Regions from separate parts of the Paenibacillus sp. FSL H8-0457 genome, predicted to be linked through region 1. Evidence: riboswitches for the same ligand, from Rfam matches in the RefSeq annotation. Region 1 holds a riboswitch; the other holds the start of a gene.
What was found. Region 1 has a riboswitch for cyclic di-AMP ahead of MHI43_RS00140 (3D domain-containing protein). Riboswitches for the same ligand answer to the same signal wherever they lie in the genome.

Region 1 (15,814 bases):
TGGCAACGGTATCGTCCCTGCCTTCCACGACAATCACTTCTTTAATCATGCGTTCGTTCTCTTCCTTCCCAAGCAGAGCAGGCCTGTACAACGTTAAGGCTCAACCCGTTTAGCCTTGATTACTGCGGTCTTAACAAAACAAAAGAAGAGGAAATATTCCCTCTTCTTGATCATCATATATTATAAGCTAAATAGTATAGCATTAGAATGGCAAAGTAAATTGGAATTCATGCGTCTAGTTCAATTCAGGTTTAACCGGACCGATCACGTAAACGGTGCGGCCGCTCTTCCGGCCGAAATTCATGGCCGATTTCAACGAATCGTAATAGACATCGATTTTGTTGCCTTTAATGGCGCCTCCCGTATCTTCAGCACGGCGGAAACCGATGCCTTCGATGTAGACCCACCATCCGATCGGGATGATATTAGGATCAACGGCGATGGTGCGACCTTCCGTAACGCGTGTGCCGGATGCGGTACGCGTACCGATTCCTTGCTGTTCGGCGGAATACGCGGTCATCGACACGTTGTTCAATACCTTCTTGTATTTAAAATCAACGCCTGCGCGGGAAACCACGTTGTTCTCCACAGCCTTGGCGGTCGTTACTTTTTTCGTGCCGGACAATTTAGCCGGTGTAGCTTTTACATCGGTGGCTGCCGCCTGGACGATAACAGGCTTCTCCACTTTTTTCGTGCCTACGGCAATGATTTTATCCTTCGTTCTGCGTTCGATTTGTTGGGAGACCTTCGTCTTGGAAACCAGCTTGCCATTGTGGTAGACCTTCTCGTAATGGTTCACCATAAGACCAGACTCGCCCCGCTGAATGACGCGGTTATCGCCCTTTTCAAGCGATGGATCGGCCGTCTTGATCACGCGGAACTCGCGGTCTTCCGTTTCCTTAACTTTTTGCTTCGTGACGCGAACGACATTGATATTCATATTGCTGGTCAGCTTCGTGTCTTGCGACGGTTGTACTATATCTTCACCCTGGATCGTAACGCCAGCCTCTTTGAGTACATGATCAACTGTATCCTGGGATGTAAATATGGTTTTGGTTTTGCTGCCTACCGTAACGTTGACTGGAATAGCTCTGTCAATAATAATTCGGTCTCCGTCCCGGATTGCGCCGTTCAGGGGCATCGAAATTTGATCTTGGGGACTCAACGTGATCGCTTGCTCATCCAGCAATTCCTGCAGCAACGATCCACGTGTTTCCACCGTAGTGACCCGGCCGTCGACGACAAGCTGAACTTCCTTGCCTGCCTGGTCATGTACAACCAACGATATGAGAAGTGATACCGTAACGGCACCCATGGCGCCGAGCAACATCAGTTGACGCAAATTGTCATGCTTCCATCTCAATGCGTAAGACATGCTGGATGATTGTGATTCATGGGTTTCTTCAGGTTGAAAAATGCCCACTATTCCATCCTCCTTCATAGTCCCGCCGTCTAGGTAAACGCATGAATGCATTTGACGTGACTATAGCAATTTTTCTCACAGGGCGCCCTGCTATCTATCTACACCCTGCGTCAATTCCCGTCTTCCGTCCATCTGCCATCACCTCCTGTTTACCAAGAGTATGATGGACCCGTCTCCATTATTCAAAAATAAAAGAAGCCATTGAAAGAGTACTAGAGGCTCTAACGTGGCTTCCTGATGAATGAAATCATGGAAATGGTATGCACGAGATTTCCCCTCTTATTTCGCTTACGGAGTTAGCTGTCGGGTTCGGACGTAAGAGAGACGCCCTATATCCGGATGCCCGCTCATGGCGAGATCCTTCAAATTCACCCCAAAGACCCGAAAAAGAAATCAAATACAGCTTCGTGCATCCAGACCAGTATGCACCGCAGTATCGGTTCCCCCGTTCTCCAGAATTTCGGAGATTAAGCGAGACGGTTCATGAAATATTCGGCTGCGATCTGCACATCGCAGCTTCTTATCACTGAAAAGATGATATCCTGTTTGTATGCAGGTTGTAAAGCGACATTCAACCACATTTTCTCAAGTAAAAGGTTAAAATATTGTAATATCAACGCCTTTTCTGATTAAAAAACTTTAATTAATCGAAAATGCTCCCTTTTTCATGGCTTTTTCTCTTGTTTTCGTTAAATACCAAATCGTTCCAGTGCATTTTTGGTGGTAATTTGGGCCAATTCCTCATAGGACAACCCTCTAATTTCGGCCGCCGCCTCCGCCACCAATTTTACATATGCGGTCTCATTTCGTTTCCCGCGGAAGGGATGAGGTGTCAGGTAAGGCGCGTCCGTTTCGATCAATAATCGATCAAGCGGAACCTTTGCCAAAACCTCTTTGGGCTGCTTCGCATTCTTGAACGTTATCGGCCCCCCAAACGAGATATGGAATCCCATATCCAGGCACATTTTGGCCGTTTCCCAGCTTCCGGAGAAGGAATGCATGACACCGCCGACCTCAGAGGCTTTTTCCTCACGCAAAATGTTAACGATATCTTCATGCGCATCCCGGTTATGAATGACAATGGGCATGTTCAATTCCCGGGCAAGCCCGATCTGGCGCCGAAGCACGCGGTGCTGCACTTCCCTGGGGGACGTATCCCAATGATAGTCCAAGCCGATCTCCCCGATTGCCACCACTTTATCGTGACTGCATAAAGAGGCGATCCAATCCAGGTCCTGATCCTCCATGGTGATCGCATCTACAGGATGCCATCCTACCGCTGCATATATAAAATCATAAGTCTCAGCCAGCTTCATCGTGGTCGGGATCGTCTCCCGGTTAAATCCGATATTGATCATCCGCGTAACGCCGGCTTCAAGCGCCCGATGAATTGCAGCTTCCCGGTCTTCGTCGAATTGGGGAGCGTCCATATGAGTGTGCGTGTCGAACAGCATACTATCCACACTCTCCTTCCTGTCGTTTCTATGTCGTCTATTTTCCATTAGTTGGTTGAATGCAAGGGGATTAACGGTTGTCCTGTTTTGCTTGATTTAATGCTGTTGTTTGAAAACGTCGGCTATCGTCTCCGGCATTTGACCCAGGAGCGGGTCCACCTTCTCCTCCGGATAATAAAGATGGTACCGCCCTTTATGAATGCCGCTGATCGAGCGTACGATATCGGATACCTCCGAGATTTCCCTCAGCTCGTCATGCCGGTCCAGAAGGAGAATCTGTTTCTCGTTAAGCGGCATATCGGAATGAACCTTATCATAAGGAAGATCCGTTGGAAAATCAATCTCCAGGTCATATTCCGGATGCAGCCCCACGGCGCGGAACGCTTGGCGGATCCCGTCGATGGTTTCCAGATCGATGTTGTCGATTTCTACATATTTGTAGAGCTTTCGGTGCATGAAACGGCCGCATAATTCGCTAAGAAGCGGGTCTTCCTCCTCCGTCCATTGCAGAAAGGCCGTTTGAATCAAGGCTTCATCAAGACGCAAGTATTGGTGTACGCCAATGTTCCCCGAAAACAACGCAGGCAGCGGTTCGATCATGAAACGGAAAGCATATCCACGGTCATGCAGCTCCTTGGCCCGGCGAAAGATTTGGCGCAGGATGATTTCGGAGCTTCGGGTGACGGGATGAAAATACACCTGCCAGTACATCTGATACCGCGACATGAGATAATCCTCCACCGCGTGCATGCCCGATTCCTTCACGACGACCCGATCGCGGTACGGCCGCAGCATCCGCAAGATTCGGTCGATATCAATCGTTCCATAATTGACTCCCGTATAGTAAGCATCCCTTAGCAAATAATCCATCCGGTCTGCATCCAGCGGACTAGTGACCAGATTCATGACAATTGGCTTATCGTAGGTTTTGTTAATAACGGAGGCGACCTTCTCGGGAAAATCGGCACCGAGCTCCTGCAGTACCCGATTGACGCAAGTATCTCCGAGCAGGATCCGGCATGTCCAATCCTCGTGGTTCATATGAAAAGCTTCTTCTATGGAATGGGAAAAAGGCCCGTGCCCTACATCATGCAGCAGCGCCGCGCAGAGCGCAACTTGCCGTTCCTCGGCAGGCCAATCGGAATACCCTCTCCGTTCGAATTGAGAGATGATTCTTCTCGTAATTTCATAGACTCCAAGAGAATGGGAGAATCGGCTGTGCTCTGCTCCATGAAAGGTCAGGAAAGAAGTGCCGAGCTGCCTGACCCGGCGAAGCCGCTGAAATTCCGGGGTATCGATTAACCGCCAGATAATATCGTCCTGCACATGAATATAATTGTGGACGGGGTCCTTAAACACTTTTTCTTCCGAAATGGGTGAATGCATTTCATCTCAACTCCTTCTCGTTAACTCTTTAGTTTTAGCCGATAAACACTTCTTTTGACATCTAATGTCGAACTGTGTCGAATAACGTAAAATCACGCTTTCCAAATCGACAAATCCAAAATCGCCGCAAAAATTGGTTCGATTATGGTAATTCCGTTGCTATATAAGGCTTTTGTTCACTATACTTTCGTAAACAGGTTCCGATTTTTCAAAAATATAGGTTGACTGTTTTGGGAATCGTTGGTACTATAAATAACATAAAAACTAGAACTATGTCGAATTATGACTTTTTTAAATTATGGCGAGAGGGGCATTTATAAGTTATGATGAAATCAACAGGAATTGTAAGGAAAGTCGATGAGCTTGGACGGGTCGTCATTCCGATTGAGTTGCGCCGCACGCTCGGAATTGGTGAGAAAGATGCATTGGAGATTTATGTAGACGGCGAACGCATCATGCTTAAGAAATATGAGCCTGCCTGCATCTTCTGTGGTAACGCTGAGAACGTCACTTACTTCAAAGGTAAAATTGTTTGCCATGAATGTATCTCGGAAATCCCTACACCTGTGACAAATTAAGATTTTTAGTATATAATAGCATTATTACATTTTGTTAATTCTAACCTTTTTCATATCTCCTTGGTGCCTTCCTCGGCTATGAACCCGGCCGCAGGAGGGTCTTTTTTTGGGATTAAAGAATTATACGTTTTCAGTGAAGCGTATCCTTTCTTTAATCCCATTTATATGTTTTGGGGTCCCCGTAAAGTATTTGGAATAAGCATCGAAGCTTGGGTCCACTTTGTGGGGCTTTTTGTTTATCCCCCTTGGGCCAGGCAAGCCATATTCACGACTCCGTCAGGAGTGCGTTATAGATGTCCCTTTTCGATACGCCGCGATCACCCGCGGTTTTTTTCATGGCATCCTTGCGGCTTAGTCCTTCCCGCTCATAGTGCCCCACATGCTCCTCCAGCGAGAGCTCCTGCCACCAGGCATTTTTCTCTTTCTGCTCCTCTTCTGCACTGCCGGCCTCCACCACCAAACAATATTCTCCCAGCGGCGGATGCTCCGTGAGCCAGTCCAGGCATTCGGAAATGCTGCCTCGCACAAATTCCTCGTAGCGCTTGGTGAGCTCCCGTGCCAAGGTCACCTTCCGATTTCCCAGTACCTCCTGCAGGATCTCCAGCGTCTTCTTCACGCGATGCGGAGATTCATAAAATAATAACGTTCCCTGCGCCGATTGCAAAGCTTGCAGCTGTTGGACGATATCTTTGCGCTCCCGCGGCAAAAAGCCGATAAACGTAAACCGTTCGGTCGGCAAACCCGACACGATTAAGGCGGATAACGCCGCATTGGCTCCCGGGATCGGAATGACCGAAATTCCTGCCTCAATCGCAAGCGAAACCAGATCACTGCCAGGGTCTGAAATCGCCGGCAGACCGGCATCGCTGACAAGTGCCACATTTTTTCCTTCTATTATATAACGTATGATTTCAGGACCGCTTGCCGCCTTGTTATGCTCGTGATAACTAAACAGCGGTTTAGCCGGAATTTCGAAATGGGTCAGCAACTTGCGTGACTGCCTCGTATCCTCTGCCGCGATAATATCGCATTCCTGTAGGATGCGTACGGCGCGGTACGTTATATCCTCTAAATTCCCGATCGGCGTTGCCACCAAATACAGCGAACCCGGACTTCCCGCTCCCCGGTCGGCATAACTCTGTTGCACAAGATTTCTCATTCTTTTGTCTCATCCTCATGTGTTCCATAGTAAATTTCCATAAAATCCGGTCCGTAATTCCCCTGCTCATCATACACAATCAGCGGTGGCTTTAGCCGAACCTCGGGCTTTCCGTCCCGAATGCCCTCGATCAGGACCATGTTGGCTTCCATCTTCACGCGCGGATGCACAAATCGGATGACCTTGGGCTCAATCCGGTATTTGCTCATCAGGGTGATAATCTCCGCCAGCCGCAGAGGCTTGTGAACCATGCTCATCTTCCCGCCTTGTTTGAGCAGCCTTGCACAGGACTCAATGACTTCTTCAAGCGTACAGTGAATTTCATGCCTCGCAATCGCCTGATGCTCATTCAGCTTCAAGTCGCTGCCATTCATCGGCATATAAGGCGGGTTGACCGTAATCAGGTCATACGCTCCATATCCCTTTTCCTTGTACAGTTCCCGCAGATCGCCTTCATGGATCGTGATCTGGTCCTGAAGGTCATTCATCACTACGCTCCGTCTGGCCATATCCGCAAGTCTGGGCTGAATTTCAATCCCCTCGATCGGCGCGCCTGTACGTGTCGACAGCAGAATGGGAATTACCCCGTTACCCGTGCACATATCCAGAATCCGGCCCCTGCGCGGTATGCTGGCAAACCTGGCAAGCAGGACCGCGTCCATGGAGAAGCTGAATACCTCTTCGCTTTGAATGATGCCGAGCTCATGGGTGAGCAGATCATCGATCCGCTCGGATGGTTGCAATAACACTTCTTTCAATTTCATGGTTTCAACCCTTTATCTCTATAATTCGTTATATCCCCGCTACTTTGGTGTGTAACTCTTTCCACCCTTGCCTGATGATATGAAATACGTAAAAAGCTGCTCTTCACATTGCATGACAAGCAGCCATATGTTTCACTCGCGATCCTTACAGTATAACCTTTCGATTCTAGAAAAAAACCGTAGGCAGTTTCCCCTACGGCTTCTTATTTATTCAGAAAAGACAAGCAGAACAGGCAATCCCCTTCCGTCCGCAGATGTCCATAATAGACATTGCAAATATGGAAGCCTTCATGATACAGCCGTGCCAGGTTATCATACCCCTCACCGACCACATCTTCATGTTCCTCATCCTTCACATGAGGCTGAGGTTGTAAAGCAACTGGGCTTTCCAATTCTGCCGGATTGACTTCCCTCTTTAAAATTTTCCGGAGCTGTTCATTTTCAAGACTGAGGCGATGGTTCTCTTCCAGCAGTTCCTTGATGACCAGCTTAAGTCCACCCAGTTCACTGTGTATATGTCCCATCTGTGTTTCCAACTCTTGAATGAGCACAAAAATGTTTTTCTTCTCCAAGTCTACACCCCGAAAATAAACATTCTATTGGACTATTTGATGACAACGTCATCCATTGGAAGTTCCTTGACCTTTCCAATTTCAAACAGCTGAACATGAACCGTCCGCTTATCCGCATTGAGCCCGACTACTTTGCCTTCTCCAAGCGAAGTAACGACCAGTTTCCCAGCGGATGGAAGCTCTTCTTTCACGCTTTCATAATTATCATGCTCAAACTTCAGGCAGCACATCAATCTTCCGCATAGCCCGGAAATTTTAGTCGGATTGAGCGATAGGCTTTGATCCTTTGCCATCTTGATCGATACCGGCTCAAAATCACCAAGCCATGAGGAACAGCACAGTACGCGTCCACAAGGTCCAAGACCGCCGAGCATTTTGGCTTCATCGCGAACTCCAATCTGGCGAAGTTCGATTCTTGTTCGGAATATGCTGGCCAGATCCTTAACCAGTTCACGGAAATCCACACGGCCTTCCGCCGTGAAGTAGAAAATGATTTTGTTTCGGTCAAAGGTAAATTCCACATCGACCAGCTTCATTTTCAGTTCGTGATCCCGAATTTTATTTAAACAGGTGGTGAATGCATCCTTCGCCGCTTGTTTGTTCTCTTCAACCACACGGGCATCGGAGTCACCAGCGATACGAATGACCTTCTTGAGGGGAAGGACAACGTCGGATTCACCTACCTCCTTCTTTCCTATCACAACTTGACCATACTCGATCCCTCTCGCGGTTTCCACAATTACGGATTGTTCCTTCTCCACGGGGAGGTCGAGCGGATCAAAGTAATATATTTTGCCCGCTTTCTTAAAGCGGACACCTACTACACTGTACAAAAATAAACCCCCTTGTGCCTGTACATATTGGCCATTCTTCGGGCCTGGGGGTGTGCTCACGCCGGAGTGTTACCGCCCAAACCCATCAATAACTGCTCTAAACTGAGCTGTCCATTGACATTATAGCGTAACTTCTTCTGACACTCTGCGGCCAAATCCATGTATGACACCCACTGTGCTGTGCTGCGGGCTGATGCATGACCAGAGATATACTCTGCCTGATCTATGAAAACGAGAGACTCTTTCCTTCCATACTGGACATGGATCATGTCCTTAAACCATAAATGAAACATACTGAACAATAAGTCCAGATGATCGGAGAGTTCGGTTTTGAACACTTTTTGACTCGCGGTGATCATCGCAGAGCCACTGCGGGTCAAAGACTCCTTCCCTAATTGTAACACTACGTTTCTAATTTCTGCAAACCAATTCTCATTCAATATTTTCCTGCACTCGTCAAGTCCGGACGCCAGATGAACAGCGCAGCGTACAAGCGCGGCAGGATAGCCCTCACCTACAAGGACCTTTTCCATCATCTGCGGATCAAGGGCCCGGAACGGGACTAGCTGTGATCGTGATTGAATGGTGGGCAGAAGGGCTTGTCCATTCTCGGCAATCAGTATGGCGACGGCAGGCGCCTGCGGCTCCTCAAGAAATTTCAGCAGGCTGTTGGCTGCCTGCGTGGTCATCTTCTCCGCACGGTCAATAATATATACCTTGGGATTCCGGTTCTCCGATCGATAGGAGAATATCCGCTGAAGATCGCGGATCTGATCGATCTTGATGCTGGCCCCATCCGGCTCGACCATCGTCAGATCCGGATGGTTGCCGTGCTCCACCTTGCGGCATTCCAAACATTGCCCGCAAGCATCGTCTTCCCGTTCCGTACAAAACAATGCCTTGGCAAACGTAAGCGCCGTCTGCATCTGTCCGGCACCGTTCGGGCCGCTAAACAGATAGGCATGACTGACAGCATTACGGCGCAAGGCATTTTGCAGCAGTTGCTTCGCAGTCTCTTGACCTACGATATCGTTAAAAGACATATGTCCTCACCTTCTACCAATCCTTCATGATCCTCTATTACGGAACACTCCATCATTTCAAGTAACTTCCTTACTGCTTGCGGCTAGAATACAAGATTGATCAACATGCCTCGGATTTCCCCTACCTTGTTCAGCAGATCAATTCTCCCCTGCTCTGTATCCAGCAGCTCATCCGCCATCTCGAGCAGCGCCGAATCGACCTCATCGATTACGTTATAGCGCTTGCCGCGCCCCCGGCGGTCCCAGCCTCGTGTTTCCTTCATTTTTACCCCGCGACGAACTGTTTCCTCCAAGAATCGGCGAACCATCAATTTATATGCCTTTAGCTCTCGAACGGTCATCGCTTTGGCCAAACGATCCCCTTGCATTGCAATTTCACGCATTTGACGACTCAGCTCTTCATGGGTCGCACGTTCTCCCTGCTGCTGCATCATATCCGAGAACGATCGCTTCTGAATCGGTCTGGCGTTGCCATCCGGCACCGTGATTTCGCTTTTCATGGGCCGAAAGCCCGGATTGATCTTCACCTGAATCCACCGCCTATTGCGTTATTTGTTGCATCTAATAAAACGGAGGCATCTGGTACGTTCATATCGAACAACCTATGCCTCACGTGAACGTACCTTGAAATGGTTATCTTGTCAAGCGATTCGCCGACATTGATCGAAATACAGGGTGCTTTATCCGGAGTCCATCTACAATATCCATTTATGAAAGATCATCTCCCGATTGCAGCGATCTACGGTAACTATTTTTATTATGATACAGAAGTGGTTCAGAAGACTTTCAATACAGGAGAACACAGCCGTCAAATATCCCAATAAAAACATCCGTTACGTATCTATCGCAGATCTAGAGAATGAATTTAGAAATGCTCGAAACGTTCTACAGGGAGTACAAATACCGTTGCGCCGCCAACCTGCACTTCAACCGGAAGCGGCAAATAGGAATCGGTTGTACCGCTCATAGGGGTTACCGGAGTGACCAGCTGTTCGCGGACCTTACAGCTTGTGCGAATGACGCTGAGCACACTTTCAACCTGTGAATCGTCTACCCCAATCATAAAGGTGGTGTTCCCCGCCTTCAGAAAGCCGCCCGTACTTGCAAGCTTTGTCGCCCGAAAGTTAGCTTTGACCAATGCGGCGGAGAGACGGTTGCTATCTTTATCCTGGACAATCGCAACAATCAATTTCATGGTAAACCCTCCTTGTTTATTTTGGGCATCATATGCCCTTAACACTACTTATTTGACAAACAACCTCAAAAATCCTTTAATATCGCGTCTTCCAAGTGACGATTCATTTCCCTTTCGACCTGCGCGGGTGTCTTGGAAGCATCCACGATGCGAATTCGATCCGGATTACGCTCTGCTACCAATAGATAGCCTTCCCTAACTTTCTCGTGAAATGTCAGGTTCTCCATATCCAGTCGATTCCATTCCCGTTCTGCATTCGCCACGATCCTTGACAGGCCGATCCTCGGCTCGATATCGAATAACAGCGTCAGATCCGGCATCCGGGTATCAATGGCGAACTGATTGATGCTCCATACCTCTTCCATGCCCAATCCGCGCGCATAGCCCTGGTAAACCAGGCTGCTGTCCACGAATCGGTCGCATAGGACGGTCAATCCCTGCCTTAATGCCGGCTCCACCTTCTCCACAAGATGCTGGCGGCGGGCTGCCGCGTATAACAATGCTTCTGTGCGTGCATCCATCGCGGTGTGCTCCGGATCCAGAATAATGGAGCGGATCTTCTCAGCGATGTCTATGCCTCCGGGCTCGCGGGTAATCAGATACGGGATCGAATGATTCTGCATAAAGGCGGCGAGTCTGCCCATCATGGTCGTCTTACCGGAACCTTCTCCTCCTTCTAGGGTAATAAATAGTGGTCTGCGATTATTCATAGCGTATCCTGCTTTCATCATTTGTTGATCATATGCCCAAGTTTTACGTACCGGCGCATAACGGAGGTTTCCATCCTTTACGTTTCCTTGTAAACGACAATGGTTTGCAGCGTGGGATCGGTTATTCCTTGACACTTGGCCCCGGCCATCCTCAATGCCAGCATTCTCTGTTCCATTTCTGCTGTTATGTCTTCGCCGGGGTATAATATCGGAATGCCTGGCGGATACGGAATAACCATCTCGGCCGCCTTTCGCCCGGCGCTCTTTGCTAACGGCACCGATTCCAATCGCTCCTTGTCAATCGGCTTGAGCGAGAAAGGGACTGGAGCTGAATATGGAGCCTGTCGCAGCAAATTGTTCCACGTGGAAACATCGGAGACCGAACTTTCTTCAGTTAACAAGTTAGCATCGACATTGAAGTGAGAAGAGCCCTCATTCAAGTGGATCCCCGGCCGCTCGTACTTCGCGAAATCCCCCTGTTCCCGCAATTTCCGGATCAGTAATTCCGTATCTTCCGCAGCAGTGCCTGGTTCCATTCCGGTCTCATCTGTCTTCTCCCCCTGCTCTACAATATGCACAAGAGCCCATAAGACGTGATTCGCATCTTCGCGGGTCGATCCCAATGTAAACAATAAGACGACGCGCAGCTCGTCGCTCATCTCCGGCACACAGCCGCGCGCCTCCAGTGCGCGCTGGAGTGCATACCCGCTAAGGGCCCCGGTGCGGTCATAAATGACCGCCTTGAACGGGTCCTGGCGGGTATACGCCGCGGCGGCTGTGCCCGCGGCGCTATCCTCGGGCTGCGGCGGCTGTAGCAGCCCGAAGCGCGGCAGCTTCGCGAGGCCGCGCCGGAAGGCATCCACGGCGGCCAGGCCAGCCGTGAAGGCGCCTGCGCCCTGCGTGTGCAGCAGGCGCCGTGCCAGATCCAGCGAAGCCATGAGCGGGTACGAGGGGCTGGAGCTTTGCACCATCGCCAGCCGCTGGCGCAGCAGGCTCCGGTCGAGCAGCCCGCCCTGTACATGCAGCATGGCTCCCATCGTCATTGCGGCTAACATCTTGTGCGTGGATTGGACCACGCCGTCCGCGCCGCATGACAAAGCATTCATCGGCAGCTGTGGATGCTGCCCGTAATGCGCTCCGTGCGCTTCGTCCACCAGCAGCGGCACTCCGCACTTATGGCAGGCCTCCGCCAGCGGCCTTAAGTCGCTCCCCATCCCGTAATAGTTCGGCATCGTGATGATCGCTCCCTTGGCCTCAGGGAAGGCCTCAAGAGCCGCTGTCAGCGTAGCTTCTGATGGGGCAACGGCTAAACCGCTCTGCTTGTCCAGCTCCGGCTGAAGAAACACCGCCCTTGCACCGGCCAGCATCAATCCGTTCAACACGGACTTATGTACGTTCCGCTGCACCAGCACGAGATCGCCCGGCTCACGGCATACCGTCAGGATCAGCGCCAGATTGCCGACCGTGCTTCCTCCCACCAGAAAAAAGCTTTCTTCGGCGCCAAAACAATCGGCAGCCAGCTCCTGCGCTTCCTGAATCACGCCTTCCGGATGAAATAAATCATCGGTTCCGGTAATTTCCGTCACATCGATGCGCATCGCTTCTCGCAGCATCTCCGCTGCGCCACCTTCTGCCCCGTATACCCTGCCGTTCTTATGGCCAGGTACATGAAAAGATGAAGCCCCGCGTTCCCGGTATAACCTTAAAGCTTCAGTAAGTGGGGCACGCTCTCTATGTGTAGTCATCGACATATCCCTTCGGATTACATTCTCTAACCTATTTTAACGCAAATTGAAACCTACGCCTACGTTTCCATGCCCTGAAAATCCTCTCTAAACAAAAAAAGGCCCTTACTTCAGGCCCATTTAACACGCGTACCCGCGCCTATGCATTCTTCGGCATCGCAATCTGTTTTAATTGACGGATAAAAAAATGATATTTGGCATCTTCCGCACTGGTATGGACGATTTCCGATTCACATTCCTCGCATACGAATTGCGATACAATGGTGATTCCATCGGTCTTCGACTGATTGCATATGATACACACGTGTTCGGTCAATTCTTCCATAACCATCCCACCTTGATCCTTTTCCTATTAGTATGACACAGTTTCTATTATTTTAAACCTTTTCATAGGATATCTTTCTACGCTTTATTTATATGTACCCCTTGATGGCCTTGTGTCTGTACCTTTTTTTCAGCTTAATAAAAATATGATTTTGTCCGATAAAAACATAAAAGACTAAAACTTCTCGTCTATCGAAATTTATCTTCTATTTAAAGGGGGACGGCATAGCCCAATGGCAGATCCACACGGTCAAGCCACCTTTTATCACTACCGCTTAATCAAGAAAATCCAGTTTTCCAAAAGCTTGCTCATCCTCTACTTAAGTCTGCCTTGGCTTGCTGCAGCTGCAGGGACCCTATGGGTGTCTCCGTACATTCTGCTCTATATGCTCATCGCTTTTCCGCTTATGTTATGGATCCAGTACGTTATCGGTCATACCGTGCTTGTCCTCCTGGGAACAGGCTATCGGAAGCGCTGGCGCTTCAGGCTGAGGCTGCCTTGGCTTGGTTATATCCCAGATCAACATGTCAGCCGTCGCGTATTCATGTTGGTGCAGTTCTATACCTGTTGGGTAGGGATAGTCTTAAGCGCTATCATGGCCTTCTGGTCATCGCTGCCGTTTGCCATTGCGATTGTGTTCTGGCATCTATGGCTGCTTCTTCCGCGAGGTTATACCATGCTGCGCCTGAGTGGTCAGCGCAAAGACGGGATGTTAAAAATGAATGAGCAGGATATCTCATACTACCAGCAATAAAGTAAAGGATTTTTCGTGTTTGAATTTACTACATAGCGTTGTAACCATATTCTCTTGTACATGAAATAAAGACCTCATTCCGAAGCCGGAAGAGGTCTTTATTCATTCGCTTTATTGCTTTCCAATCCTTGTATGACTTGTTTCTTAAGCTGAGTAGGAACCGTGATTATGAGAAAATCGTCTTGCACCGACAGGTGGACGATACTTTTACCTTTTTCAAACACTAACGAAGACCCGTTGTCTTCAACTTCCTTCTGCTTCCATCCCCAGGACTCGATTTCATCCAAGTAAGGCTCAGGAATACTGTCGTCTTCCTTCAAGCCTGGAAGCGCATAGCGTACATAATCCAAGTCACTATTGCCTGTCGTCTGCTCCGTTTTATTCGCTTCCTTCGGAACCGGGAATGATTTCACATTCGCTGCCCCGTCAAAGGATTTCCAGCTTGGTTCCGTGGATGCCCCGCATCCGGATCCGATTAACAGTATCGTACCCGCACAGATCATTCCTGCCACATGCAGACCACTTTTACGCAACATGTCATTGTCCTCCTTCCCCCACAATAACCGGTCTCCAGATGAGTATTCATAGTTGGTTGGTTAATGGAGAACCTTCCAATCAGGCCTTCATTCCTATAGCCTGCGTAAATCGGTAAACACTTACCCGATTATGCCTAATTCTATTATACTGATTTTCGGTGTGGTATCGGTAACAAAATCTTCATCTGTTTACGTCAATTTTATGATCATGTTATATAACAGAAAAGCCGCTAGCACTTACGTTTGGTGCTATTTTAAGCGTTGGACCTCTTAATACGGCAAAGCATCAAAAGTCCCATAAACAAATAAAAACCACCATCGATTACATCGACAGTGGTTTTTCGCTTGGCGACGTCCTACTCTCCCGGGACCCTTCGGTCCAAGTACCATCGGCGCTGGAAGGCTTAACGGTCGTGTTCGGTATGGGAACGCGTGGAACCCTTCCGCCATCGCCACCAAACGGTTCAGATGCTTGATCACCTGAAAACTAGATACGAAACGAATTTGCAGCACATTGAAATATATTTTGGATAAGCCCTCGACCGATTAGTATTGGTCAGCTCCATGCATTGCTGCACTTCCACCTCCAACCTATCTACCTCGTCGTCTTCAAGGGGTCTTACATACTGGGAAATCTCATCTTGAGGGGGGCTTCACGCTTAGATGCTTTCAGCGCTTATCCCGTCCGTACGTAGCTACCCAGCCATGCTCCTGGCGGAACAACTGGTGCACCAGCGGTACGTCCATCCCGGTCCTCTCGTACTAAGGACAGCTCCTCTCAAATTTCCTACGCCCACGACAGATAGGGACCGAACTGTCTCACGACGTTCTGAACCCAGCTCGCGTACCGCTTTAATGGGCGAACAGCCCAACCCTTGGGACCTACTTCAGCCCCAGGATGCGATGAGCCGACATCGAGGTGCCAAACCTCCCCGTCGATGTGGACTCTTGGGGGAGATAAGCCTGTTATCCCCAGGGTAGCTTTTATCCGTTGAGCGATGGCCCTTCCATGCGGTACCACCGGATCACTAAGCCCGACTTTCGTCCCTGCTCGACTTGTAGGTCTCGCAGTCAAGCTCCCTTATGCCTTTGCACTCTTCGAATGATTTCCAACCATTCTGAGGGAACCTTGGGGCGCCTCCGTTACTCTTTAGGAGGCGACCGCCCCAGTCAAACTGCCCGCCTGACACTGTCCCCGTACCGGATCACGGTACCAGGTTAGAACCTAGATACGATCAGGGTGGTATCCCAACGTCGCCTCCACACAAGCTGGCGCTCATGCTTCTAAGGCTCCCACCTATCCTGTACAGATCGTACCCAAATCCAATATCAAGCTG
Region 2 (15,814 bases), 790 kb from region 1:
TCGTGAAATCGCTGGATATCGCAGGCGTCATGAGCTGGGATATCAGCGGCGACCGCAATAAGACGCTGACGACCCAACTCGTTCACGATCTGCCGATCAACGGCAAAGCCAATGCATCGGCACTCCCAGCTCCAGGGAATCTGTCCAAGGTAAGCGCCGATTCCGGCTCCATCCAGCTGAAATGGGATGCCGTGACGGGAGCAACGGGATATGAAGTGTACGTGAATCATGCGTTGTCCGGCTCGGTAGCAACGAACGGTTATACCGTGAAGGGCCTCAGCCCCCTAACGAATTACAAGATCCATGTGCTTGCCGTGGATCGAACGGGAGATGAGATCAACCGCGTCTCCAGCGCTTCGAATCAGCTGAGCATCACGACTTCGGGCAACGGCTCCGGTGGCTCTGAAGGCGGAGGAGGCTCCGGCGGATCCGGTTCTACAACGCCATCGACGCCACAGCCGCCTAAAGGCAAGGATCAACTCGAAGCAAACGTTGTGCTTGAAGGAGATAAGGCTCTAGTTACCGTGCCTGCGGCTGCGGCAGTTAACAGCATTAACCATTCGCAATCCTCCAACTTCCAGCTCCATGCGGGTGCGGGCGCGAAGCAGGCGGTGCTGGAAATTCCGCAAGAAGTGATTGCGGCCATTGCGAAAAAAGGGGCCAAAGCCAGTCTGTCCGTATTCCTAAACGGTACGGAATACCGGATTCCGGCTTCGCTCATCTCGGTTTCCGGGCCGGTGAGAGTCTCGATTGTGGCTCCAGATAATAAGGACGCAGCAAGCCTAGCCGCCTTGCTTCAAGGGAAAGAAACACTGGCGAGTCCGCTGCAGTTCAAGCTTGAGCAAGTACACGCGGATAAAACGGCAACCGAGCTGACACGCTTCGGGAAATCCCATGTCAGCGAGTTTGTTACCTTGGATGCGAAAAAGATAAATATAAAACGTGCGACCGGAGTGGTCTATATACCGGGTACAAACGAGCTTCGATCCGTTCCGACATTGTTTAAAGTGAATACGGACGGCACGGTGACCGTTGAAATCAAGAAAACCGGCAGCGGCGTTTATGCGCTGGTACAGCAGGACATCCGATTTAGTGACGCGATTCCTTCATGGGCACGGGAAGACGTGGCGCAAGCTACCGCCAAAATGATCGTATCCGGAGAAAATAACGGTTCGTTCGGTGCAAATAAAAACATTAGCCGTGCCGAGATCATCTCCATCCTGGTGAAAGCGCTGGGTCTATTGCCTGACGACAAGGATTCCAGCTTCAAGGATGTGGATCCGAAATCCCGATATGCCAGAGAAATCGCGGCTGCCAAAGCTGCAGGACTGGTGAAGGGACGCACAGGCGATATCTTTGATCCCAACAGCTTGATTACGCGCGAGGAATTGGCGGTTATTCTAAGCAATGTGCTGGAGTATGCCGGTAAGAAGAATGATGAAGCTAACAAAGGCCTGTTAAACAAATTCAAGGATCACTCCAGGGTTTCGTCCTATGCGAAGTCTTCTGTCGCCTTTGTCGTAGAACAGAAGATAATGCTGGGGGTGTCTGCTACCAAGCTGGATCCGCAATCTCACGTAACCAAAGCTCAAACGGTCGTAACGGTTATGAGATTACTGCGTGCAGCGGAGTTATCGAACTAATATGACGGTATAAGAGAGCGGAGGCCATTTTACGGATGTGTTTTTCACGGAATTGGACGAATACTGGCTTGAACATAGCAAGCGAAAAGAAATGCCATGCCGCTGCCCATGCTAAGATGAATCTATCAAATGGATGAGGTGATCGTAGATGGCATTGAAAATCGATAATATTTTTGTGAATCTTCCGGTTAAGGATCTGGAGAAAACGAAAGACTTTTTCTCGAAAATCGGTTTTGAGTTTAATGAGCAGTTTACGGATAAGAATGCGGCCTGCCTGGTCATAGGCGATAACATCTTTGCCATGCTGCTCACCGAGGATTATTTCAAGACGTTCACCAAGAAAGATCTGTCGAATGCGGCCAACACAACGGAAGTGATTCTGGCGCTGTCGGCAGAAAGCCGGGAGCAGGTGGATGACATCGTGAACGCTGCGCTGGCTGCTGGGGGATCGCCTTCCAACGACCCGGTGGATCACGGTTTTATGTACGGATGGAGCTTCCAGGATCCGGACGGACATCTATGGGAAGTCATGTACATGGATCAGAGCCATGTTGAATAAAGCAGCGTTATCCTAAGCAGGATCGCAACCTGAACGACATATCCTAATAGAATGAAGCGGCAGATGACTCCAAGAGACGGGGGGAAACTGCCGCTTTACTTTTATTTCGAAATCCACTATATTTGTATGTGCAAACAATATGTGGTGTTTCAACATGATGAACTTCAGCGAAAGAGGTAACCGTTATGCTCAATACGTATATCAAGGAATGCCTTTACTTCACAGCCAATCGCCTTAGCCGGGTCATTACCAAGATGGCCGAAGACGAGTTTGCCGCAAGCGGATTGTCGCCTACGTATGCATATCTGCTTATGGCTGTATATGAGAAGGAAGGAATCTCGCAGAAGGAATTAGGCGAAATTCTTCACCTCCAGCCATCCACCGTAACCCGACTGATTGAGAAGCTGGCCGCTAAAGGGCTGGTATACAATCGGGTGGAAGGAAGGATGTCGCTGATCTATACGACCGATAAAGGAAAGGCTCTTGAGAAAGTAATACACGAGTGCTGGAACAATCTGCGTAGTCGATACGGCGATATTTTAGGCAATGCCCAAGGGGATGAATTATCCCTGCGTCTATACGAGGTCAGCGATCGATTAGAGAATAAGGACTGAACGCAAAAAAGGCCCTTCAAGCCAAACTTGAAGGGCCTTTTCTAAGATTAATTGGCTTGGACTTCCGTCGTGACCTGCCATAACACGCCGAACTTGTCTTCCAGCACCCCGAACAGCGCTCCCCAGAATTGAGTCTTCAGCGCATCAATCACCTTGCCGCCCTCGGCCAAGCGGTCAAAAGCTTCATGGGCTTCGGCATCGCTCTCAAACGACAGGCTTAGATGAATTCCGTTCCCACGCTCCAGGGTTTGGAAGATCGAGTCCGACATAAAGATCGGGATTCCTCCGGCTACCAGACTCAGATGCATGACCTTGTCTTTCAATTCTTCCTTGGTTCCGGGAACCTCGCCATGGGTTTGCACGGATAAGATTTCCCCTCCCAGTGCTTGGGTATAAAATTCAGCCTGCGCTTTTGCATCCTCAGAGAAAATATACGGTGTCAGTTTAGCCACGTTCAACATCCTTCCCAGGTTTTAATATGATCGATTCGTTTTCCTTGGTTTTAGTATAAATGGTCTCTGGCCCTCACATTTCTTCTGGATTGCTAAATGATACGGCAGCGTCTCGGGGTTGTCCTATAGAATAGGCGACAACAGGCGGGAGATGGACTCCTTGAACTTGATCCACCGTGAACGCTCCAGATACTGCTTCATCGTAAGCTGGCTGGATACCCGCAGATCCTGGTGGAAGATGTGGGTCAACTGTTTCGATATATGCTCATCGTACAGGAATGCGTTCACTTCGAAATTCAGCTTGAAGCTTCGAACGTCGATATTCGCCGTGCCCACGGATGAAATCTTCTCATCGATGATGATCGTCTTGGCATGAATAAAGCCATTATTGTAGAGATACACATTAGCCCCGGTACCCAGCATTTCCCCGATATAAGATAAGGTAGCCCAATACACGAAGGGATGATCCGGTTTATCCGGAATCATCAGATGCACCTCTACGCCGGAAAGCGCCGCAATACGCAGTGCATCCAGGAGGCTGGCGTCCGGGATAAAATAAGGCGTCTGAATATGAATCGATTTCTTGGCGGACGAAATCATTTTGATATAACCGTTCTTGATGTGTTCATATCGGGAATCCGGACCGCTGGTAACAATCTGAATCCCGACATTGCCGGGCGAATTGATCTTGGGAAACAGATTCGATTCGTAAGTGATATCGTTATGATGCGAAGCCTGATTCCAGTCCAGAATGAAGCGAACCTGCATCGCATAAACGGCCTCGCCTTGGATGCGCAGATGCGTATCCCGCCAATACCCGAACCTGGAGTTGAGGCCCAGGTACTCGTCCCCGACGTTGAAACCGCCGACATACCCGATATTGCCGTCGATGATCGCCAGCTTTCGGTGATTCCGGTAATTCAGCCGCAGGTTAATGAAGCGCAGCTTGGACGGGAAGAAGGCCTCGGCTTCTCCGCCGGCTTCGCGGAATGCCTTGAAGAAGCCTTTGGTTAGTTGACGCGATCCCAGCTCATCGTATAGAACACGGACCTTCACGCCTTCATTAGCCTTTTGGGTCAACAGGGAGATTAGCTTCTTGCCAAGCTCGTCGCGGCGGATAATGTAGTACTGAATATGTATATAGTCTTTGGCTTCCTCGATATCCTGAAACAACCGTTCAAACTTCCTGCGTCCATCCGTAAAAATTTCAACATGGTTGTCGTCCGTAAGGATCGCCTGGTTCTCATTGATATGCATATGGATCAAATCGCTGTTGTCCGCCGCCGCTTGATTGGTAAACGGGTATTCGCCGTTGTTCATCCCTTCCATTTGGGACAGCAATACTTTCTCGATGCCGGTTTTTTGCAGATCGTCCCAATGAAAGAGACGGATTCTTCTTAAATTCTGGGCGAACAGCAAGTACAGCACAAAGCCCAGAATCGGGATAAAGGATAGCACCAGCAGCCATGCCCAGGTGGAGCCGGCATCCCGCCGTTCCCTGAAAACCACGAACATGGAGAACACGATATTCAGAACGATGATCAGACCAAGAATGATGGATGTAACATGCATGTTTATGATATCCTCCTACACTATAGCCTTGCCCTAGCAATCCTTCATATTATACGTGAGGCGTTAGAAGAAGTATATATCGGCGGCATGGAGTGAAACCGAAAGGTCCTAAAACGTTGGCGGCTAGGATAAGGCCTCTTGTAACGAATATAGAAGGAGCCATTTGAATCCGTACTCGTTGTCATGATACGATGGTGAAAAAATAGGAGAAGGGGCATGCTTTTTGCTGAAAATGAACAAGTTTTTCAAATTGTGTCTTGCCGTGATCCTGGTGCTGACCATCATTTATTTGGGATCGCTGGTGGATTTTATATTCAGACCCGTACTTTCGTTCTTCTCCATCATCCTCGTGCCGTTGATGCTGTCGGGATTCTTCTATTACCTGCTCAGACCGCTGGTTGATCTCCTCGAAAAACGCAAGCTAAATCGCTCGCTGGCCATCCTGCTCCTGTATGTCGTGTTCGCGGGCATCCTTACCGGCTTTATCCTGGGCGTATGGCCATCGCTGCGCGATCAGATCGTGGCTCTCGTACAGAACGCTCCAGCCTTGTTTGCCAAGCTTGGCGAGCAGCTTCAGGAATTGGAGAATAACGGCTTTTTCCAGGATATTTTTCCGGAGAACGCCAACCCGCTTACACAGCTCACCGATTATTTGAATCAAGGCTTCACGTTCCTGACGAATTATATTATGAATCTGTTCTCGTTCGTGTCGAATTTTGCCATCGTATTGTTTACGTTCCCGATTCTCCTGTATTACATGCTGAAGGAAGGCGGGAAATTCGGGAAGATGGTGGTCAGCTTTTTGCCTGACCGATTCAAGGGCGAGGGAGCCTCGGTGCTGGATGAAATCAACAATGCACTCAAAGGCTTTATCGTAGGCCGGGTTCTCGTCAATTTGGCGCTGGGGGTTTTGATGTATATCGGATTCCTGATTATCGGCCTGCCTTATGCGCTGTTGTTGACGGTCGTGGCGGTCATCGCGAATTTCATACCGTTTATCGGCGCCATTCTATCCGCGATCCCGATCGTGATTATCGGCTTTATTCAGTCCCCGGGAACCGCGATCTGGTCCCTTGTCGTCATTCTGGCGGCCCAGCAGATTCAGGATAACCTGATTGGTCCGTATATCTTCGGCAAACAGCTGGCGATCCATCCCATTACCATCATTATCCTGGTGCTGGTAGGGCAGGATCTTGGCGGGATTATCGGAATTCTGCTGATCGTACCGATCTATATGATCATTAAAATTATCGTAACCAGAGTGTACCAGCTGTTCTTTAAGGAGAAATGGAAAAAGGCTTAAGCCGTGGGATAGGGAGACGGCTTTTAGCCGCATATTAAAGCCGCCCAAGAGCGAGGAATCGTTCTTGGCGGCTTTTTATATATTTGGGGTGCACAGGAGCTTGACAACGATAAGAAAATTATATAATCTTAAAATAAAGATATTAAATTTAAAGATTATTTAATTATTTATGGTTTATGGCTCATCCATCATGCAAAACGGATCATGAACGGAAATAAAGGGTTTCGACACGAAACGGTGAGGGAGAGATGGGATATGACATTATATACGGCAGGCATTCATCATATTACCGCTTATGCGCAGGATCCGCAGAAGAACGTTGGTTTTTATACAGGCGTGCTAGGACTCAGAATGGTAAAGAAGACCGTGAATTACGATGCGCCCGAGGTATATCATCTGTATTTCGGGGATGAGGGAGGACAACCCGGAACGATCATCACTTTCTTCCCTTCCTCCGCTTCGCGAAGAGGGCTGCGTGGAGGAGGACAGGCAGGATATACGACCTTTGCCGTTCCTGTAGGGGCCCTGCCTTATTGGGAACAGCGGCTGCGGAGCTTTGGCGTTCCCGTCATGAAGGCTTTCCGGTTTAACGAACAATATCTTCAATTCTCCGATCGGGACGGGCTTTCGCTAGAGTTGGTGGAGCGGGAAGGCGGTCCGAATAACAGCTGGTCCGTGGACGATATAACTCCGGATACAGCCATTAAGGGATTCGGCGGCGCGGTTCTGTTCAGCAGCAAATGGGAGGAAACGAAGAAGGCGCTGGAGAACGTCATGGGACTGACCTACATTGGAGAGGACGTCAATTATGCCCGGTTTCAAGCTGCGGGCCCCTTCGGCAACGTGATTGATCTGCCGATGCGGGATATTCCTTTGGGAGCCGGAGGTGCCGGAACGACCCATCATATCGCATGGCGGGCCCAAAATGATGAGGAGCACGGCAAATGGCATGAATGGGTGAAGGAGCAGGGATTTCGCCCTACGGATATCAGGAACCGTAACTATTTCAAAGCGTTATATTTCAGGGAACGTGGGGGGATCCTGTTTGAGATCGCAACCGATCCGCCCGGATTTACGGTGGACGAAGACCTGCACTCGCTGGGGGAACAATTAAAGCTTCCTGCCTGGTTCGAACCGGAGCGTGCCCGAATCGAGCAGGGGTTGGAGCCTATACAAGTCAAACATACAGGAGAGGGGCAACCCAAGTGATATCCATTGACCCGAATACCCAAAGCGAACGGGACACATACAAGCTGCTGATTGGAAGCGTCGTTCCGCGTCCGGTCGCTTTCGTTACGACATTATCGGCGGATGGCGTGCTGAATGCGGCGCCGTTCAGTTACTTTTCCATTGTGTCGAGCAATCCCCCTTTGCTGTCGGTTTCCGTTCAGCGAAAGAACAGTGCACCTAAGGACACGGCGAGAAATGCCATGCAGAGCGGCGAGCTTGTCATCCACATCGTGGATGAAGATACCGTTGCAGCCGTGAACGAAACGGCGGCGAATCTGCCTCCGAACGAAAGTGAGCTTGACCGAACCCGTTTAACCCCGGTCGTTAGTGACGTTGTTAAGGTTCCCGGCGTTCTGGAATCCAAGATCCGCATGGAATGCGTGCTGGAGCAGGTCGTCACGTTGGATGGCGCGGATCAGCTGCCTGCCGCTGATCTATTGATTGCCCGCGTCGTCCGATTTCACGTGTCCGAGGAGCTCTACGAGCATGGCCGGATTGACGCATCGAAGTTGAAACCTGTGAGCCGCATGGCAGGAAATATCTATTCGACCCTGGGAGAGATGTTTACGATTGAGCGTCCGGTCTGACTGGGCTTGAGCTTGAATAGGGTTATTGCTTTGCGACTATTTTTAGCGAACATTCTTTTTCTTCGATAGGTTGCTGGTCATTCATTAGGAAACGGGGTATTGGAATATCATGGTCGGTATTTGCCTATTCTACATGAATGGATAGCCGGTTGATGAATTTACAACATAGGAGTGATCAACGCATGAAATTTGATTCCAAGGTTGTCATCGTGACGGGGGGCGCCAGCGGGATTGGCGAAGCGGCAGTCAGACTTTTTGCAAAAGAGGGAGCCAAGGTCGTTATCGCGGATTATTCCGACCAGGGACAAGCGGTTTCCGACGAATTGAGAGGAGCCGGCTTTGAAGCGCTGTTCGTCAAAACGGATGTAACCCAAGAGCAGGAAGTCGCGAATATGGTGAATCAGACGGTGCAGCATTTTGGCCGTGTCGATGTATTGTTTGCCAATGCAGGCATTGCCCATGATGCTCCTGCCGATCAGTTAACGATGGATAACTGGCAGAGAACGATTGATATTAATCTGACAGGGGTCTTCCTGTGCGATAAATATGTTATTCAGCAAATGCTGTCCCAAGGAACCGGAGGGGCAATCGTAAACTGCGGCTCGATCCATAGCCATGTCGGAAAAGCAGGAGTAACCGCCTATGCTTCGGCCAAGGGAGGCGTCAAGCTATTAACCCAGTCGCTCAGCGCAGACTATGCCTCCAAAGGAATCCGAATCAATGCCGTGTGTCCGGGATATATCGATACGCCGCTGATCAAGGGAAGAACGGAAGCGATCACGCAGCACCTGGTCGGCCTTCATCCGATGGGCCGTTTGGGACAGCCGGAAGAAGTGGCCAAAGCCGTGTTGTTCCTCGCCAGTGAAGAGGCCTCCTTCATTACGGGCACGAGCCTGCTGGTGGATGGCGGCTATACCGCAGTATGACAAGAAAAGCCCTGATGCTAAGCATCGGGGCTTTTTTTTAAGTCATTCCAGGCGTTGTTATCAGACTTATTTATGGAGTGTTTCAAAAATTTTTTTTCGGTCCCGTATTTCATACGGGCAGACTTCCTGATCCGGGGCTCATTCATGGCATAAAACATATATGGCATGAACGATTTCCGCAAGACCCGTCAAATGCCTGCTATATAGCGGAAAATGGAGCATGGATTCCATGACCAATCCGGTGTATGGACAGCCTTAAACAAGGTGTTCAAAAGGCTCAATATCCTCGTTGCAAAAACGGTGTTTTTTACTTCTGAATTTCCAGAAAAAGCGGTTAAAGGGGTTTGACTTTTCCTGAGCTTCCCTTTATCATGAACACACGCTTAGTTTCCGGCATACATATTCCGGAAAGCGGGGGAACCAGTTTCACCAGGGGCGAGTCACTTGGAATTCACGAGTGTAGGGTACCATCTTACCCGAGTCCGTCAGCTAACCTCGTCAGCAGTGGATGGGTCTTGCATACATAATGGATGTTCATACAAAAGGCCCTTTATTCTCTATAGGGGCCTTTTCTCTATTTTTTGACCCCCTGCTGGCGGAGCTATGTCTAGATCCCCTGTTTGGTGGTCTTTTTGCATTCAATTACAGAGGAGGGGCAACGTCTGCAAATGTGGAACGAATTGAATCGATCAGACGGCATTGGGTCAAAGCGTGCAAGGAAGCGGATGAATCATCTTCCCTGAAGCCTCGTCCCATGCACGGGTATCTGAACGTCTATATATCCAAGTTAACACATGTGCTAACACGGATAATTTCGTCATGCCGTTTTTTTAAGAAAGTGAAAAGCTATTACGAAAGGTTGTGGAAGGTTTTGAAGAAAGTGGTTGTGCTGGTGTTGTCCGTGATGATGGTGGTATTGCTCGCGGCTTGCGGCGACAAAGGAAGTACGCTGGATCGAGCCATTGAGCAGGGATATATCACCGTAGGGTTTGCGAACGAGAAGCCGTATGCCTACAAAGAAGCCAATGGGGAGCTCACGGGCGAAGCGGTTGAGATTGCCCGCGTTATTCTGGAGCGTCTTGGCATCAAGGAGATGAGAGGGGAGCTAACGGAATTTGGTTCGCTGGTCGCCGGATTGCAGGCCGATCGGTTTGATCTGATCACGGCAGGCATGTTCATTAATCCGGACCGATGCTCTGCCGTCCTGTTCGCGAACCCGGAGTACAGCATCGGGGAAGCCCTTGCGGTAAAGCAAGGGAATCCGATGGAACTTGGAAGCTATGAGGACATTGCCAAGAATGAGCAGGCCAAGGTGGCCGTCATGACCGGTGCGGTCGAAATCGGCTACATGGAGAAGTCGGGCATTCCTGCGGACCGGATCGTACAGGTCCCTGACCAGGCTTCGGCGATTAGCGCCCTCCAGGCCGATCGGGTGCAGGCGATTACCATGACGGGGCCGTCCCTGCAGGCGATGCTGGATTCAGCCAGCGACGACAGCATCGAACGCGTGGCTGATTTCGAGCAGCCGGTCATCGACGGCGAAAGCGTTCGCGGTTACGGGGCTACGGCTTTCCGCCAAGCGGATACCGAGTTCCAGGAGGCTTATAATGCCGAGCTTGAGAAGATGAAGGAGTCGGGCGAGCTGCTGGAAATTTTGCAAGAGTTCGGGTTCACGGAAGAAGAGCTCCCGGGTGAGATGACGGCCGCTGCGCTCTGCGGGGAATAGCATGCCGAATTCTTGGATCGATTTTCTTCCGACGCTGCTCAAAGGAGCAGAGATCACGATTATCGTCGCGTTCTTTTCAGCCATCCTGGCTATCGCGATGTCCTTTGCAGCCGGATTGTGCCGGCTGTCGAAGCTCTGGATCGTCCGCACGGCGACGGCCGTGTACGTCGAAATCTTTCGGGGAACCTCCTTGCTGGTGCAGCTCTTCTGGTTGTATTTTGCCCTTCCGTTCATCGGCATCGAGCTTCCGAAAATGCTGGCGGCGATTCTCGCGATCGGACTTAACTTCGGCGCATACGGCTCCGAGATTGTTCGCAGCGCGGTGCTGGCCGTTCCGAAAGGACAGTGGGAAGCTGCCGTGGCGCTTAATATGAAGCCTTGGCAGAGGCTGTGGAACGTTATACTGCCCCAAGCATCCCTGCGAATGCTTCCCCCGTTCGGGAATCAGCTTGTGGAACTCATCAAATCCACCTCGCTCGTTTATTTCATCACGATGGCGGATTTAACGTATCAGGCGATGGTGCTCCGCAACAATTACATCTCCTGGACCACCGAGATTCTGGTGCTGCTGCTCCTCATGTATTTTGTCATTGCGACGCTCGTCTCGATGGCGGTTCGACTGCTGGAGCGCAAACTGACCGCGGGGAGGCTGTAGCGTATGTGGGATTGGAAATATGTGTTTGAAATACTGCCGCAGCTTCTGAGCGCATTAAAAATGACGGTATGGGTCACGCTCTGTGCTTTTGTGGTGGCATTGATTATCGGACTGCTGCTTGCCTTTGCCGCGCGGAGCAAATTTAAGCCCTTGTCGCTCATCACCAAAGGAATCATAGAATTTATTCGCAATACCCCCTTGCTGGTACAGGTGTTTTTCCTGTATTACAGCTTGCCGCTGCTGACTGGCATTTCGATTCCGGCCTTCTATGCGGGGGTCATCGGCCTGGGGCTGCATTACAGCACGTATCTGTCGGAGGTGTACCGTTCCGGGATTGAAGGGGTGCCGAAAGGACAGTGGGAAGCTGCAACCGCACTGAACTACACGAAATCCCAGACCTGGCGGAGCATTATACTGCCGCAAGCGGTGCCGCCGATCATCCCGGTGCTGGGGAATTATTTGATTGTCATGTTTAAGGAAACGCCGATTCTATGCGCCATTACGCTGGTCGAGATGATGCTGACAGCCAAAAATATCGTGTCGCAATCATTTCGCGCTTTCGAACCGTACACGCTGGTCGGGATTCTGTTCCTGATCATCAGTTATATCGCGTCGTTGCTGGTGCAAAGGCTGGAGAAGCGTTTGAATTTGCAGCGTGGAAAATAAGGAGGGAGTCTATTGAATGCCGTTGTAATCGATGAGCAGGCTGAAGAGGCGAAGAAGCCGGAGCGGGAAAGAAATCCCGTTACGGGTTCACAGCCGATCGTGAAATTTGCGGGCGTGACCAAGTCGTATGGCGACCTGCAGGTGCTGAAGGGCATCGATTTGGAGATGCAGCCGGGAGAAAAGGTGGCCGTGATCGGTCCGAGCGGATCTGGCAAAACGACGATGGGCCGGATGCTGATGACGCTGGAGGAACCGACCGAGGGGATCATCGAGGTTGATGGCGAGCTGCTCTGGCATATGGAGGAGAAGGGCAAGCTGGTCCGGGCAAACGAGAAGCATCTGCATCGGATGCGGTGCAACGTCGGCATGGTCTTCCAGCATTTCAATCTGTTCCCGCACATGAATGTGCTTCGCAACGTGACGGAAGCCCCGCGCAAGGTGCTGGGGTTGTCCAAGGAGGAAGCGGAGGAGCGGGCCGTCTCGATGCTGGGCAAGGTCGGTTTGGCCGATAAGCTGAAGATGCACCCGTCCAATTTGTCGGGAGGCCAGAAGCAGCGCGTCGCCATCGCTAGAGCGCTGGTCATGCGGCCGAAGGTGATGGTGTTTGACGAGGTAACCTCGGCGCTGGATCCTGAGCTGGTCGGCGAGGTGCTGGAGGTGATCCGGGAAATCGCCGAAGAAGGCGAAATGGCCATGATGCTGATTACGCACGAGATGGATTTTGCGAAGGAAATCGCGGATCGGGTCATCTTCGGAGCCGACGGCAGGATCGTTGAACAAGGAACACCCGAGGAAATATTCGATCATCCGAAGAGCGAGCGGCTGCAGAGTTTTCTGCAGCGGTTCCGCTCGAACGGAAATTAGTGCTGGAAAGAGGTGTTTATGCAGATGGCTGTGGATACCGGAACCGAAGTGGTTTACCGAAGACCGGAGGCGCGGGACGGCACCCGGGTATGGGCGCTCATACGCGATACCGGATCGCTTGATCTGAACTCGCCTTATTGCTACATGCTGCTAGGGGATTACTTCAACGATACCTGCATGATTGCGGAGCATGAAGGAGACATCGTCGGTTTTATCTCCGCTTTCCGTTCTCCGCGCAATCCGGAGACGCTCTTTGTATGGCAGGTGGCGGTTGCAAGCACGCACCGGAGGCAGGGGATCGCGAAGGCGATGCTTACCGGCCTCATGAACCAGAAGGCCTGTCATGGCGTCCGTTTCATTGAAACGACGGTATCGCCCAGCAATATGGCATCACGCCGATTGTTTCTCGGTTATGCCGAGGAGAAATCCATTCCGAGCACCGTAACGGTGGGTTATGGAGCAGAGATGTTTCCGGATGGTACGACACATGAAGACGAGCCGTTATTCGTGATTGGCCCCTTTTTCAATGACATTTAAACAAATGGAGGGAACTATGGACAACCAAGTCATGGAGAAACCGAAGCTTACCGTGTTTAACAAGCTGGAATCCGAAGTGAGAAGTTATTGCCGGAGCTTTCAGACGGTCTTTGACAAAGCCCGGAATGCCAAGCTGTGGGATACGCAGGGCAATGAATACATTGATTTTTTTGCCGGCGCCGGCGCCTTGAATTACGGGCACAACAATGAGAGGATTCGCGAAAAGCTGGTCGACTACATCCTGCAGGACGGCGTTACGCACAGCCTGGACATGGCTACGGGAGCGAAGGAAACGTTTCTGACCCGCTTTCAGGAGATTATTCTGAAGCCTCGCGGGTGGGATCACAAGATGATGTTTCCCGGACCGACCGGCACCAATGCCGTGGAGGCCGCGCTCAAAATCGCCAGAAAAGTGACGGGGCGCAGCACCGTTCTGTGTTTCACGAATGCCTTTCACGGCATGTCGCTGGGATCGCTGGCGGTGACCGGCAATGCCTTCAAGCGCCAGGGCGCCGGCGTGGATCTGAGCCACTCGGTATTTATGCCGTATGACGGTTACTTTGGCAGCGACGTGGATACGATGGCATATATGGAGAAGCTTCTGGATGATCCGGGAAGCGGCATTCCGCTGCCGGCAGCGGTCATCGTCGAGGCGGTTCAGGGGGAAGGCGGATTGAACGCCGCCAGCCGCCAATGGCTGCAGAAGCTGGCGCGCATCTGCAAGGATAAGGGGATGCTGCTCATTCTGGACGATATCCAGATGGGCTGCGGCAGAACCGGTTCGTTCTTCAGCTTCGATGATGCGGGCATCGAGCCGGACATCGTGTGCCTCTCGAAATCGATCGGCGGCTTCGGCTTGCCGATGGCCATCACGCTGATCAAGCCGGAGATCGACATCTGGGAGCCGGGAGAGCATAACGGCACCTTCCGGGGCAACAATCTCGGATTCGTTGCCGCTGCCGAAGCGCTGAGTTATTGGAAGACGGAGGATTTTCAGCTCGATATCGGCATTCGCGAACATCGGATTCGCCAATCGCTCGAAGACGTCGTGAGGGATTATCCCCGGCTTAAGGGCGAAATCCGCGGCAGGGGCATGATCCAGGGGGTAGCCTTTGATAAGCCGGAGCACGCAGGAAGACTATCCGAAATCGCCTTTGAACAAGGACTGATTATGGAAACGTCAGGACCGCATAGCGAAGTTGCCAAGCTGATGCCGCCCCTGACCATTGAAATGAACACGCTGGCAGAGGGATTGGGGATTTTTGAGAATAGCATGAAACAATTAGCTGCAGAGGAGAGGTTGTCATGATCGTTAAACATTTGGAAGAAATCGTGGATACGAAAGACGACATCGATACAACGACATGGAATTCGAGAAGGCTTCTGTTGACAAAAGACGGCATGGGCTTCTCTCTTAATGACACCCTGATCAAGGCCGGAACGGAGACGCTGATCTGGTACAAAAACCACGTCGAGGCCGTGTACTGCATCGAGGGGGAGGGAGAAATCGAGGTTGTCGGCGGCGAGACCTATCCCATCACCCCTGGCATGATGTATGCGCTGGACGGACACGAGAAGCATTATTTGAGAGCACGTTCGCAGATGCGGATGGTCTGCGTATTCAATCCGCCGCTAACCGGCGCGGAAGTTCACGATGAGGAAGGAACCTACCCGCTGCTTGCCCCCATTACGGACTAAGGAGATGATATGCGATGAGTAAAAATCATGCGTCGGCCCTTCAGGAAAAAGAACTGGACGTTTATCCTTCAAGATTGCACCCGGAGCCCCGGATCCTAAAGAGACAGGATCCTGTCGTACATTCTGAATGGACGCCGGATGCTGCGTTAACGCAGGAGCAATCCGGCTTCTACGAGCGCAACGGATATTTATTTCTGGAAGGCTTCTTTGATCGGGAGGAGCTATCGCGATATCAGGAGGAGGCCCGCAGGCTGCAGATAACGGCGCGGGACTCGGAGAAGGACGAGGTGATCCGGGAGCCGGACGGGCACGAAGTTCGGTCGGTATTTGCGGTTCATGAGAGCCATGAAGTATTCAAGCAGCTCTCCCGACATCCGAGGCTCCTGGCGATCATGGAATATCTCTTGGGAAGCGAGACGTATATCCATCAATCGCGGATTAATTACAAGCCGGGCTTCACGGGCAAGGAGTTCTATTGGCACTCCGATTTCGAAACGTGGCATGTTGAGGACGGCATGCCCCGAATGAGAGCCTTGAGCTGCTCCATTGCGCTGGAGGATAACTACCCTTATAACGGGCCGCTTATGGTTGTGCCTGGGTCACATAAGGAATTCGTGGCCTGCATTGGCCAAACGCCGGAGAATCATTTCAAGGATTCTCTGCGCAAGCAGGAGTACGGCGTTCCGGATCATGACAGCCTGACGCGGATGGTGAAGGAGGGCGGGATCGACACGCCGGTCGGCAAGGCGGGTTCGATCGTGATTTTTGACTGCAACATTATG

Region 2: another riboswitch for cyclic di-AMP. It lies ahead of ehuB (ectoine/hydroxyectoine ABC transporter substrate-binding protein EhuB); the one in region 1 lies ahead of MHI43_RS00140 (3D domain-containing protein).

The regions. Positions count from the first base shown of each region.
Region 1 covers NZ_CP150293.1:15,759-31,572, reverse strand. The annotation lists gene rnmV (ribonuclease M5) at 1-49, opposite strand, end outside; gene MHI43_RS00140 (3D domain-containing protein) at 236-1,423, opposite strand; cyclic di-AMP (ydaO/yuaA leader) riboswitch at 1,693-1,907, opposite strand; gene MHI43_RS00135 (TatD family hydrolase) at 2,113-2,877, opposite strand; gene MHI43_RS00130 (HD domain-containing protein) at 2,974-4,263, opposite strand; gene MHI43_RS00125 (AbrB/MazE/SpoVT family DNA-binding domain-containing protein) at 4,587-4,841, shown strand; gene rsmI (16S rRNA (cytidine(1402)-2'-O)-methyltransferase) at 5,107-6,000, opposite strand; gene MHI43_RS00115 (tRNA1(Val) (adenine(37)-N6)-methyltransferase) at 5,997-6,764, opposite strand; gene yabA (DNA replication initiation control protein YabA) at 6,968-7,336, opposite strand; gene MHI43_RS00105 (stage 0 sporulation family protein) at 7,369-8,169, opposite strand; gene holB (DNA polymerase III subunit delta') at 8,226-9,212, opposite strand; gene MHI43_RS00095 (YaaR family protein) at 9,296-9,739, opposite strand; gene MHI43_RS00090 (cyclic-di-AMP receptor) at 10,078-10,407, opposite strand; gene tmk (dTMP kinase) at 10,473-11,117, opposite strand; gene MHI43_RS00080 (aminotransferase class I/II-fold pyridoxal phosphate-dependent enzyme) at 11,195-12,862, opposite strand; gene MHI43_RS00075 (sigma factor G inhibitor Gin) at 13,002-13,187, opposite strand; gene MHI43_RS00070 (hypothetical protein) at 13,420-13,941, shown strand; gene MHI43_RS00065 (hypothetical protein) at 14,040-14,477, opposite strand; rRNA gene rrf (5S ribosomal RNA) at 14,821-14,937, opposite strand; rRNA gene MHI43_RS00055 (23S ribosomal RNA) at 15,004-15,814, opposite strand, start outside.
Region 2 covers NZ_CP150293.1:6,349,454-6,365,267, reverse strand. The annotation lists gene MHI43_RS28740 (glycosyl hydrolase family 18 protein) at 1-1,643, shown strand, start outside; gene MHI43_RS28735 (VOC family protein) at 1,792-2,202, shown strand; gene MHI43_RS28730 (MarR family transcriptional regulator) at 2,388-2,816, shown strand; gene MHI43_RS28725 (VOC family protein) at 2,864-3,268, opposite strand; gene cls (cardiolipin synthase) at 3,392-4,840, opposite strand; gene MHI43_RS28715 (AI-2E family transporter) at 5,064-6,143, shown strand; gene MHI43_RS28710 (ring-cleaving dioxygenase) at 6,399-7,352, shown strand; gene MHI43_RS28705 (flavin reductase family protein) at 7,349-7,960, shown strand; gene MHI43_RS28700 (SDR family NAD(P)-dependent oxidoreductase) at 8,143-8,886, shown strand; cyclic di-AMP (ydaO/yuaA leader) riboswitch at 9,257-9,403, shown strand; gene ehuB (ectoine/hydroxyectoine ABC transporter substrate-binding protein EhuB) at 9,758-10,612, shown strand; gene ehuC (ectoine/hydroxyectoine ABC transporter permease subunit EhuC) at 10,614-11,267, shown strand; gene ehuD (ectoine/hydroxyectoine ABC transporter permease subunit EhuD) at 11,271-11,933, shown strand; gene ehuA (ectoine/hydroxyectoine ABC transporter ATP-binding protein EhuA) at 11,946-12,797, shown strand; gene ectA (diaminobutyrate acetyltransferase) at 12,822-13,334, shown strand; gene ectB (diaminobutyrate--2-oxoglutarate transaminase) at 13,351-14,643, shown strand; gene MHI43_RS28665 (ectoine synthase) at 14,640-15,032, shown strand; gene thpD (ectoine hydroxylase) at 15,047-15,814, shown strand, end outside.